One region of the Oceanobacillus timonensis genome, then DNA from elsewhere that is predicted to be linked to it. Evidence: riboswitches for the same ligand, from Rfam matches in the RefSeq annotation. Region 1 holds a riboswitch; the other holds the start of a gene.
The links. A riboswitch is a leader RNA that binds a small molecule or an ion and turns the genes downstream of it on or off. The one in region 1 is predicted to bind S-adenosylmethionine.

Region 1 (5,191 bases):
GCTACTCTACCCAGACACCGTACCGATCTTCTGCATTGTATAATATTTTTCTGTTAGAGAGGACGGCGGAGGAAGCATTTGCTTTGTTTGAACAGACCGCAAAAATTGCTGCCGCACAATGTAATGAACGGTATAAAAAAATATGTCAGGATAACCAGGTGGATCCGATTGGTCATGTGAAGGTGTTTTCTTATAAAGAACTACTGGAATATGCAATGAATAAATTAGGGCGTGAATTTGTTGAAGATCTGAAAAAGGATGTGCATTACCATGATGCGTATGATGACAGGGAGAAGTCATTGCGTATTACGGATAACCTGATGATTCATTGTCAGGAGCTCGCGCCGGCTATTGTCGTGTTATTTGCTCCGCCTTATTACCCGGCTGTTAACTCCAGCGGTAACCGGCTTGTCGAATTTTGTGTGGATTTTATGGAGAAAGAAGCCAAAAAGCAATTCCAAGCAGAGATCAAAAGGAGTCATTTTTTAAATGGCATCTGTGACTTGAGCTATGTGAATTATCAGGGTAGTGATAAAGACTTGCAGGTTTACGAGGAGAATACGCCGGTCTGGGGAGATTCGTATACATTACCATTTTCGTCTATGCGTGCATTGAACGCTCCTGTTTTAAATATAGGGCCATTTGGTCATGACGCCCATAAACGGACAGAGAGGCTCCATATCTCCAATGCATTTGAGCAATTACCATCTTTAATGCGGCAACTGATTCTGCAAATTTCACAGAAATAAGAAAAATCATTTTAATTTTAGGCTTATCCCATTAAAAAATAGCAGCAAATGATTTATAATGAAATAAGAATGGAGGTGTTGTTCCATGAACCCAGCAAACATAGGTATTCCGGGTTTGATACTGATTGTTGTTCTTGCTTTAATTATTTTTGGCCCTAAGAAGCTTCCGGAAATCGGTAAAGCAGCCGGACAAACCTTACGGGAATTTAAAAATTCAGCGAATAATTTAATGTCTGACGAAGGTAAAAAGAATGAAATAAAAGAAGAGAAGGATGAACTGGAGACGGAGAAGGAATCATCCAAATAAAGAAAACAAGGCATCAATGGTTATTTCCATTGTTCGCCTTGTTTTTTTATACATAAAAAATGCTTGTAAAGAGGTTGATGAGCTGTCTTTACAAGCGTTTATTATCACGATCTTTTTTTAGCTTTGGATACGTAAAAGCTAGTTAATTATAGGGAAGAGGAGGAAAAGATTTGTCTTTCATTATATTGTTAGTAGCCCCAATAAGAAGTACCTACAATAATTAATAATATGAACAGGACTACCAGTAAGGCAAAACCCCCTCCAAATTCATTGTATTTACTCATTTTTACACCCCCTGTGTGTTTACTATATGATAGAATTTTCTTTTGGAGAGGGTATTTGACCAGAAAAAAAGGATTTTACCCTGTACTTATCGAATCAATTAATGAAGAAGTAATAACATCAATGATGAACGGAGAACGGATATGCTTTTTGCGGAACAGATGCTGGTTTGTGCAGATTTTTCCGGACGGCTTGTATGTTGTAATTGATATATAGACCGTTATATTTCAATGAATTAAGCTTCATTTTATGTTTTTTTCATGGCTGTACCATAGTTTTACCACATTTACGTGCTAAAGTGATAGGTAAGATAGAAAAATGGAATGAAAAAGCAAAACAAGTCGTTTTCATTTCATGGATTATCACTTTGACTCTTGTAATGAATATGTCAAACAATAAGGAGAATGAATATGACAGTGCATATTTACGGAGTATCTTGCTCATCTACAAGAAAAGCCAGACAATGGTTTCGCAAAAATGGAATTGCTTATAAGGAAAGGAATATTCTACATCAACCATTGACAATTGACGAATTAAAAAATATTTTACAAATGACGGTAGAAGGAACCGATGAAATTCTTTCCACCCGTTCTAAAATTTACAAAGAATTAAACTTGAATGTAGAGGAATTGTCTTTACAAACCTTATTAAAATTAATTCATAAATATCCAAGATTGCTGAAAAGCCCAATTTTGGTTGATGAAAAAAGATTTCAGGTCGGTTATCACGAAGAAGATATTCGTCAATTTTTACCTCGGAAAACAAGACAGCTGCAATGGTCGCAGTGGAAAGTAGATTTAGGGTTAATAAAAGGGTGACCAACCTTAAATGAACCTTAAATCCGGGAATATAAAATGACAATATAACATAAAAAAGAGACAGCTAATCTGTCTCTTTTTTATTTTTGGTGTTATGATATATTATACGTTACTAATAACTTGTAACGCCTGCTCAATGTCTGCTTTTAAATCATCTACATCTTCCACACCTACAGAGAAACGGAGCAAATCGTCGCCGATTCCTCGCTGGATTCTTTCCTCTTCCGGCATATCCGCATGTGTCTGCGTGGTAGGATACGTAATAAAACTTTCCACACCGCCTAAGCTTTCAGCAAATACAATGATATCCAGATTAGCTAAAAAAGACTTTACCAGATTGGCGTCTTCTAAGCAAAAGGAAAGCATACCGCCCCTATTAGGGTAAAAAACTTGGCTGACTGCCGGGTGTTCTTCTAAATATGCTGCCAGCTGCTTCGCATTTTCTTCATGACGCTGCATACGGAGTGCAAGTGTTTTTAAGCCGCGGACAAGGAGCCAGCTGTCTGAAGGAGATAACGTAGCACCGGAAGCGTTATGCATTTCAAATATTTTCTCGGATAATTCCGGCGTTTTTGTCACTACAAGACCCGCCAGTACATCGTTATGACCTCCGATATATTTAGTTGCGCTGTGTACGACAATATCTGCTCCAAGTGTAAGAGGTTGTTGTAAGTACGGTGTTAAGAACGTATTATCCACAATAAGCAGCAAGTTATATTTTTTTGCCAGCTCTGCATATTTTTCAATATCTACCTCTTGAAGTAACGGGTTTGTAGGTGTTTCCAAGAAGATAGCTTTTGTATTTTCGTTAATACATCGTTCCGTTTCCAATACATCCTGACATTCATCATACGTTACAGAAACATGATATGCTCTTTCATAATGGTCAAAAATACGATACGTTCCTCCATAGATATCTTTTGTCGCAATAAGATGGTCACCTACTTGGAATAAAGAAGAAAGGATTAATTGAATGGCGGCCATCCCGGAACTGCAGGCGAAAGCGGCGTCTCCTTCTTCTAATTTCGCAAATCCATCTTCCAGTACGGATCTGGTCGGGTTTTTCGTGCGGGTATAATCAAAACCGGTGGAGTGACCAATCTCTTGATGCTGATAAGCTGTTGACAAATGGATTGGCAGGTTTATCGCCCCTGTTCGTTTGTCCGTTTTGTTTCCTAATTGTACCAATGCAGTTTCTAATTTCTTCATTATTTTTCCTCCTCCATAAGAAAAGCTTGCATGAGAATTTGCTATTCCCTATGTATTTTCTGTTAAATCAATAAAAAACCCTTCTTATCCAGAGATAAGAAGGGTGTAATATCAAAATCATCCACATCTCTTATCTTTAAAGGGAAGCCCCCTTCTGGAATTAGCACCTTGCTATCATAAGCCGGTTGCTGAGACATCTGCGGGCCAGTCCCTCCGTCTCTCTGGATAAGAATTAACATATTTATAATTACGTTTACTTTACAAGAGAGAAGCAAAAAAATCAAGCTTTAAATTATTTTTTAATCAAACCGGAAAGCAGGCTACCATCATGTTGAGCAATGATTTGTATATAAAAAATCCGAAAAGTATTTGAAATGGGCTTTGATGAAGATTACAATGGATGTGACGAATTTATAGTTATACGTATATGTAATGGTTGAAATAGTAAAGTAAAACGCACGTGACAGAATAATAATCTTTTAAAAAAAGGAAGAAGATATATGCGCAGAAAAAAATTGTTACTGGTTAACATTTCTTTGTTAACAGGATGTATTGTCATTATTGGTATGGGTATTTATAAAGACAATCATTCTGTGGAATATTCCATGGAAGTAAATACAGAAGATACAGATGGCGGAGACGGGCAGAATGGAGAAAGTGTCGAGCTTTTCACTACTTCTTGGAATGACCGGTTATTAGGAGATAATGAACAAATTTATCAAACGGTTCAATTAGACAATCGTAATAGCTCGCAGCAAGAAGGCAATGAAGCAGAAGAAGCACAGACTGAGAACAATTCCCCGCAAGAGAGAGTAATCGAAACGGAAACAGAAACACATACGAATCAGAAACCAGAAACGCAGGAAAGAAATAATTCGGCTTCGGAGGAAACATCCGCTTACCAAATAACGAATAAAGACACCGATGAATCCGATGAAAATAAGCAACGTCAGACTTCTTATAGGGAAAGTTACGCTGCTAGTGAAGATGATGAACATACAGAGAGAAGAGAAAGTGAAACGAAACAGAATGATTCTAGACAAGAAACGGACTCTGCAAACAAGCAAACAGATCAAAAGAAATCTGAACGAAATGATTCCTCTGCAGGTGCCGATAATTCGGACAACGGAAATCAACAGAAAAATTCAACTGATAAATCGGAGCAATCCAAAGGTAATGATTCGAATGGTGAGGAAGAAACAGAAGACGAAAAAAATGGTAAAGGTAAAAACGAAGAAGATGAAAGCCATTCGGAGGATGATATAGAGGAATCAGACCCAAAAGAAAATGAAGAACCGGAAAACGATAGTGAAAATGGAGATAACGAAGAGGAAGAAGAAGAATCAGAGAGCGAACCAAACGAAGAAGAATCGGAAGACGAAAATGAAGAACATCATTCTGGGGAGAATAAACCAAGTACAGCTTCCGTTTATACTGAGTAAATATGAAAAATAAAAAGACGAAAAAACGGTAAATTTGCATTCAATCGCATTATTTGCCGTTTTTATTATGATAAAATGGAGATGGATAAACCAAAAGATGTATTGTGCGAACGTTTGAAAAACATGGAACAGGGAAAAGTATGTCTATCGGGATTAAAAGTTTTCTAAAGAAATGTTAATGAAAATTAGCTTAACACTGCAAAATTTGATATTATAATAGATGCAGCAACTATTAATCGTGATAGTTCGAAATTACATTACATTTTATTTATGGAAGTATAGAAAGGATGGAAGATGAATTATGAGTAAACCAAAAGTAGTTGTGCTTGGTGCCGGCTATGCTGGATTAGTGGCAACAAGACGTTTAACACAACAGCTCTCTGC
Region 2 (5,191 bases), 1.7 Mb from region 1:
CACCCTGCATCATAAAAAGCTTTAATCGCGTCTCGATATGTTTGGATGACATCTTCTGCAAATTCTTCCAGATTTGGATAAACTTCCGAATTAACAATTCCTTTCGCAAATAATTGATTCGGACTTGGAATCGTTTGTTTCGCAATCGCACGATCACCAACAATCTCTTTAAATTCCACAAACTCTTTTACATGCGGATGATCCGGATTAAAAGAAACCTTTCCTGTTACACGTACGTTATAGCGTTCTGTTTCTTCTCCAACAAAGACAAAACCTTGGTCCGGCACATACCCTTCCACACCATTTAAATGCTCCTGAAAATCGGTATGCCAGAAACGGCGTCTGAATTCTCCATCTGTCACCGCACTTAAACCAACTTCGATTTGCTTATCTACAGCACGCTTAATTTCTTCCGTTTCAATTTGATGAAGTTCTTCTTTAGAAATAGCCTCTTCTTGAAAATTCTTTCGAGCCTGGTGAATACGTTCCGGTCGTAATAAACTCCCAACATGATCGGCACGAAATGGTGCTTTTACTGCTGTTTTTGTCATTTTATTCCTTCTCCTCTTTTTAGTAATTATGAATACTTATGGCAAAATGGCAAATGAACGAACTGGAAAACCACTTGCTTTTTCAGGTTTCGGACTAATGTTAAAGATGACCGCACCCTTCGCTGGTAATTGATCCAAATTTGTTAAAAGTTCCACTTGAAATGTATCTTGTTCCAGCACATAATACTCGCCGATTAAAGACCCATTTTTTCTGGCATCGACAGCTGCATCGGTATCAAACGTTTCATGTCCTACTGCTTTAATCTGTCTTTCTTCAAACAAGAATTGCAGCGCATCCAATCCCCATCCGGGTAAATGACTGTCTCCATTTGCATCCTTATTCTCAAATGTTTCTCTATCCGGCCAGCGTTTGCTCCAATCCGTCCGCAATGCTACAAATGTGCCCGCTTCAATTTTTCCATGTATTTCTTCAAAAGCTAAAATATCTTCCACCGTTAAAATATAATCATGATTCTCCCCGACAGCTTCCGATTTATCAATCACAACAAGCGGGAGGACAACTTCTTTTAAGTCTAATTCTTCTAAATAGCGCTGATCACGAACGAAATGGATGGGCGCATCAATATGCGTGCCATATTGTCCGGAAACGCTGAATTGCTGTGCAAAAAAACCGTCATCATGCGTGTATAATGTTTCAAACTCGGCATCCTTAAATGCTGCAAAATGCGGAGAGCTCGGCCCAAATGTATGCGTTAAGTCTACCCACGTTTTTGTTTTCAATATATCAAGCGCTTGTAAGACCTCATTTTCTTTTGTAACTGTCATGATAAATTGCCCCCTCCTCTATTACCTTAAGCTTTTGTCTTATAATCTGTAATATGATCCTGCAATGTATCGTCTTCACCAAATAAGAAATGTTTATGCATATCCGGAGAATAAATGGAATTAATTGTCTCCATTCCAACAGCCTCTGCTACCGCACGAAGCATTGCCGGTGAAGCTCCACAGCACAATCCAATGTAATTGATACCGATGCTATGTGCTTTTTTCGCCCATTCCGCCAGTTCATAACGGTTATGATAAAGCGGATCCAGCGAAGTCGGGAAAGTGGTTTCTGTCGGCAAATGACAGCTGCACCCTCCATCTGGCAAGTTAAAGAATGTCGGATTCTCTTCCGTTGTCCGGTACGGAATCGGCAATGCTCCTACATATCCATTTACATTGTCACGAATCTTCTCTAAATACGGCTGCATCGTATCCGGCCCGCGGAAACAGTTCATCCCGACAACTAAAGCGCCGTTATCTTCTAAAATCTTACATGACTCTTCCACTGTGTAACCATCACGCAAGATATTTTCACCCATTAATCCCAAGGTAATTACTGCCGGCAGATCATATTTTTTAATTTCTTCTAACGCAATGAATGCTTCTTCATGATAGTAGAACGTTTCCCCGTTAATATAGTCAACATCCTCATCTTTACACCATGAAGCCATCTCGTTAAACATGGCTCTAACTTTATTCTTGGACTCCTGATCTTCCGGATTGAAAATATTGGTATTCGAAATGTTTCCGGCAACCAAAGCTTCTTCCGTCGGATGTTCTTGCGCTACTTCCTTTGCTAATTTAATAGCATTTCGATTTAAAGGCTCTAATAAATCTTCTTTGCCGATGATGCGCATTTTTTCACGATGTGCGTTGTATGTAAAAGCAAGCACCACATCCGATCCTGCTTTCATATAATCACGGTACACTGCTTTCAATGTTTCCGGATTATCCAATGCTACTTCCGGTACAAAAGATCCTGCCTGTAAGTATCCTCTGCGCTCTAGTTCAAATAAATATCCTTCCCCTGCAATAACTGTTCCCTGTTTTAAACGTTCTTCCAAACTTCTTTTCGCCATTTCTCCATTCCTCCCATAAACTTTTACTTGTGATGTGCTGCCGATAAGATGATACAAACACGAAAAAACCTCTTCTTTTCAGAAAGAAGAGGTTTGAGTACGATATCAATGTCTCTCCTTATCTGCTAGCTTCTGCTACTGGAATTGGCACAGTTCTTTTCTAAGTCTGTTGCCGAGGCTTCCAAGGGCCAGTCCCTCCACCTCTCTGGATAAGAAAATGTATTGCTATTTATTTGTTGTAGATAACTATATATGTATTTGAATTCTTTGTCAATATGAATTTTTAAAAAATATTTCAAGCATACAACGTTTATAACAGCCAGCCATATGTTTAACGAACCCCTATAATGGGGTACATTGATATTGTAGCTAAAAAGTCATAAAATGTTCAAAAAGTATAGACAGCATTGAAAAATAAGCATATAATACACTTTAAGCTCTTATCAATAAACGTTAATATATTGAAATCGTTCTTCAATATTGGTATAATTAAATTTTTCTCTAACATAAAGATAGCTATCCTATATGAAAGCGAAAATGGAAGGAGGGCGTAGATGTTGAATAGACATTTGATGATTGCTATGATGATTATCATTTTACCAATCACACAACTATCTTCAGGTATACATCACAGCTACCTTCTCACCGAACAAGAGATGCTGGTTGATACCCAAATGTCTCAAGACTTAGGCTTGGGCGGAAATGATCAGTCAGATAAATCATTTATAACATACCCGGCTTTAGTCATTGCTTTATTCTTACTGGGAACATTTAGTTTATTTACGATGATTGTAAGTATCAACCGCACAAAACGGCTGATGACGCCCGTTTTCTATCAATCCAATTTCGTAGTTTAATCCTCTTTTGAAATAAATCAAACTTTCAAAAGAGGAGGTTGACAAAATGATGATTTTCAGATTTATTGTGATTGGATTCTTTGCACTGACCGCATTATCCGCATTCACTTATCAAGGCATCGAGGTTTCTCATGCAATCGCGGAATTGTTCAGAGCAAGAACTTAATGCATGATATACAGCAAGGCAGCCAATGCTCATCCATTGGCTGCCTTTTTTACTTGCATTCTTTTAATCGAAATTTCCGCATCGTACTTCCGTTACCTCATGAACCGTGATAAATGCCTCCGGATCAACATCTTGAATAATTTCCTTCATTTGACTTTCTTCCAAACGGGTTATAATACTTTTCACTTGTCGGAATTCTTTTTTCGAGTATCCGCCTTCTACATGCTGCACCGTACAACTACGTCCTAAACGGTCTCTGATTTCTTTGATCATTTCATCCGCATAGCCGGTGATAATATATACTGCTTTTGTACTGCTCAAACCTTCTTCAATCAAGTGAATGACTTTCGAAGCAATAAAATAAGCAATTCCTGACATTAAAGCCCCTCGTAAACCAAATACTGTCGATACCACAATAAACACAAATAAATTAAGGAATAAAATCAAATCACTCGTTCCAAAGGGGAGCTTACGTGATAACAGCACTGCTAACATATCGATACCGTCCAATGCCCCGCCATTACGGAGTGCAAGCCCCATACCGAAACCAATAATAATCCCGCCAACCACTGTCACCAGCAAGGTATCTCCTTCAATTCCTACTATCGTCGGGATATGATGCATCATACTTGTACTGATAGCCAGGGAGGCAATTCCGAGGATGGATAACAACGCAAAACCTTTGCCAATTTGTTTATATCCTAAGTAAATAAATGGAATATTTAAGATAGCAATTAAAACTCCCAGCGGCAATCCTGTCCATTGCGAGCCAACGATACTCAGGCCGGTAACCCCACCGTCAGAAACACTATTGGGAATCAATACCGCTTCCAGCCCATAAGCGGTAATAAACCCGCCAATAACAATAATGAGGCCTCTTAAAAAAAACATTGTCTTTCTCGATATTTTCGATTGCGCTTTACTCATCACATTTTCCTTCTTTCTATTGCATTGTTGCTATTGTGTAAAATAAAATAATCGTCCGTCTGCTTTACCGTTACTTCCCTTCCTGCTTGCGTTGAAGTTTTAGATTGCTTCTTAGACTTAGATTTCCTTATTTCACTTAAAATAACCTTATAAATACATTTTTTTCAATATTAATTATTATACGCTTCTCTGTTTCAAACTCAAATGTTATGAAGGTGGAAGATTTGTTTAAAAACGGTGAAACCAATACATGCATTTATTCGTAACTATTAAAAGAGGTGATAGAAATGAAAAATCATGAAGGATGTATGAAATGTGGAAGCCGAAATGCGGATTCAAAAGATGTTTCCATGACAGGATCCGGCTTATCTAAAATGTTTGATGTACAACATAATCGTTTCACTGTCGTATTCTGCAAAGATTGTGGATACTCCGAGTTTTATAATGCAGAAAGCTCTACAGCTAGTAACATTTTTGATTTATTTTTCGGAGGATAATTTCTCGCAGCAAGTCGGTTTAGCTAACGGAATTAGATTGCTTTTTTAACATTTTGATAAGCAGAAAAAGAGCATGGTTCTTTACGCCATGTTTCTTTTTCTGTAGAAATGCGTTCGTACTTCTATTCACCTTGACTTGATAACAATACAACTACCACAATGCTTTTTCTGTCATCTTCAAAATAGCTTTACATTCCCTTATCCCCTTTGATATGATGATTTCCTATATACATTTTTTAAAATACATTACAAAGGAATCATATATATATGCGTCTCTCCAAAAAAGCTTTTACAAAACGATACTATCTATTCTTATTACTCCTGGCTA

Region 2: linked by a shared signal. The riboswitch ahead of B7E05_RS19090 (homocysteine S-methyltransferase family protein) and the one ahead of B7E05_RS10520 (methionine biosynthesis PLP-dependent protein) in region 1 are both predicted to bind S-adenosylmethionine.

The regions. Positions count from the first base shown of each region.
Region 1 covers NZ_LT800497.1:2,159,344-2,164,534, forward strand. Annotated here, with positions in the region: gene B7E05_RS10500 (M20/M25/M40 family metallo-hydrolase) at 1-749, shown strand, start outside; gene B7E05_RS10505 (twin-arginine translocase TatA/TatE family subunit) at 835-1,056, shown strand; gene B7E05_RS10510 (YjcZ family sporulation protein) at 1,245-1,340, opposite strand; gene spx (transcriptional regulator Spx) at 1,749-2,156, shown strand; gene B7E05_RS10520 (methionine biosynthesis PLP-dependent protein) at 2,259-3,365, opposite strand; SAM riboswitch class I at 3,493-3,597, opposite strand; gene B7E05_RS10525 (hypothetical protein) at 3,866-4,807, shown strand; gene B7E05_RS10530 (NAD(P)/FAD-dependent oxidoreductase) at 5,109-5,191, shown strand, end outside.
Region 2 covers NZ_LT800497.1:3,864,484-3,869,674, forward strand. Annotated here, with positions in the region: gene B7E05_RS19080 (5-methyltetrahydropteroyltriglutamate--homocysteine S-methyltransferase) at 1-551, opposite strand, end outside; gene B7E05_RS19085 (cyclase family protein) at 588-1,337, opposite strand; gene B7E05_RS19090 (homocysteine S-methyltransferase family protein) at 1,364-2,416, opposite strand; SAM riboswitch class I at 2,532-2,632, opposite strand; gene B7E05_RS19095 (hypothetical protein) at 2,971-3,273, shown strand; gene B7E05_RS19100 (YitT family protein) at 3,503-4,366, opposite strand; gene B7E05_RS19105 (zinc ribbon domain-containing protein) at 4,654-4,863, shown strand; gene B7E05_RS19110 (CynX/NimT family MFS transporter) at 5,131-5,191, shown strand, end outside.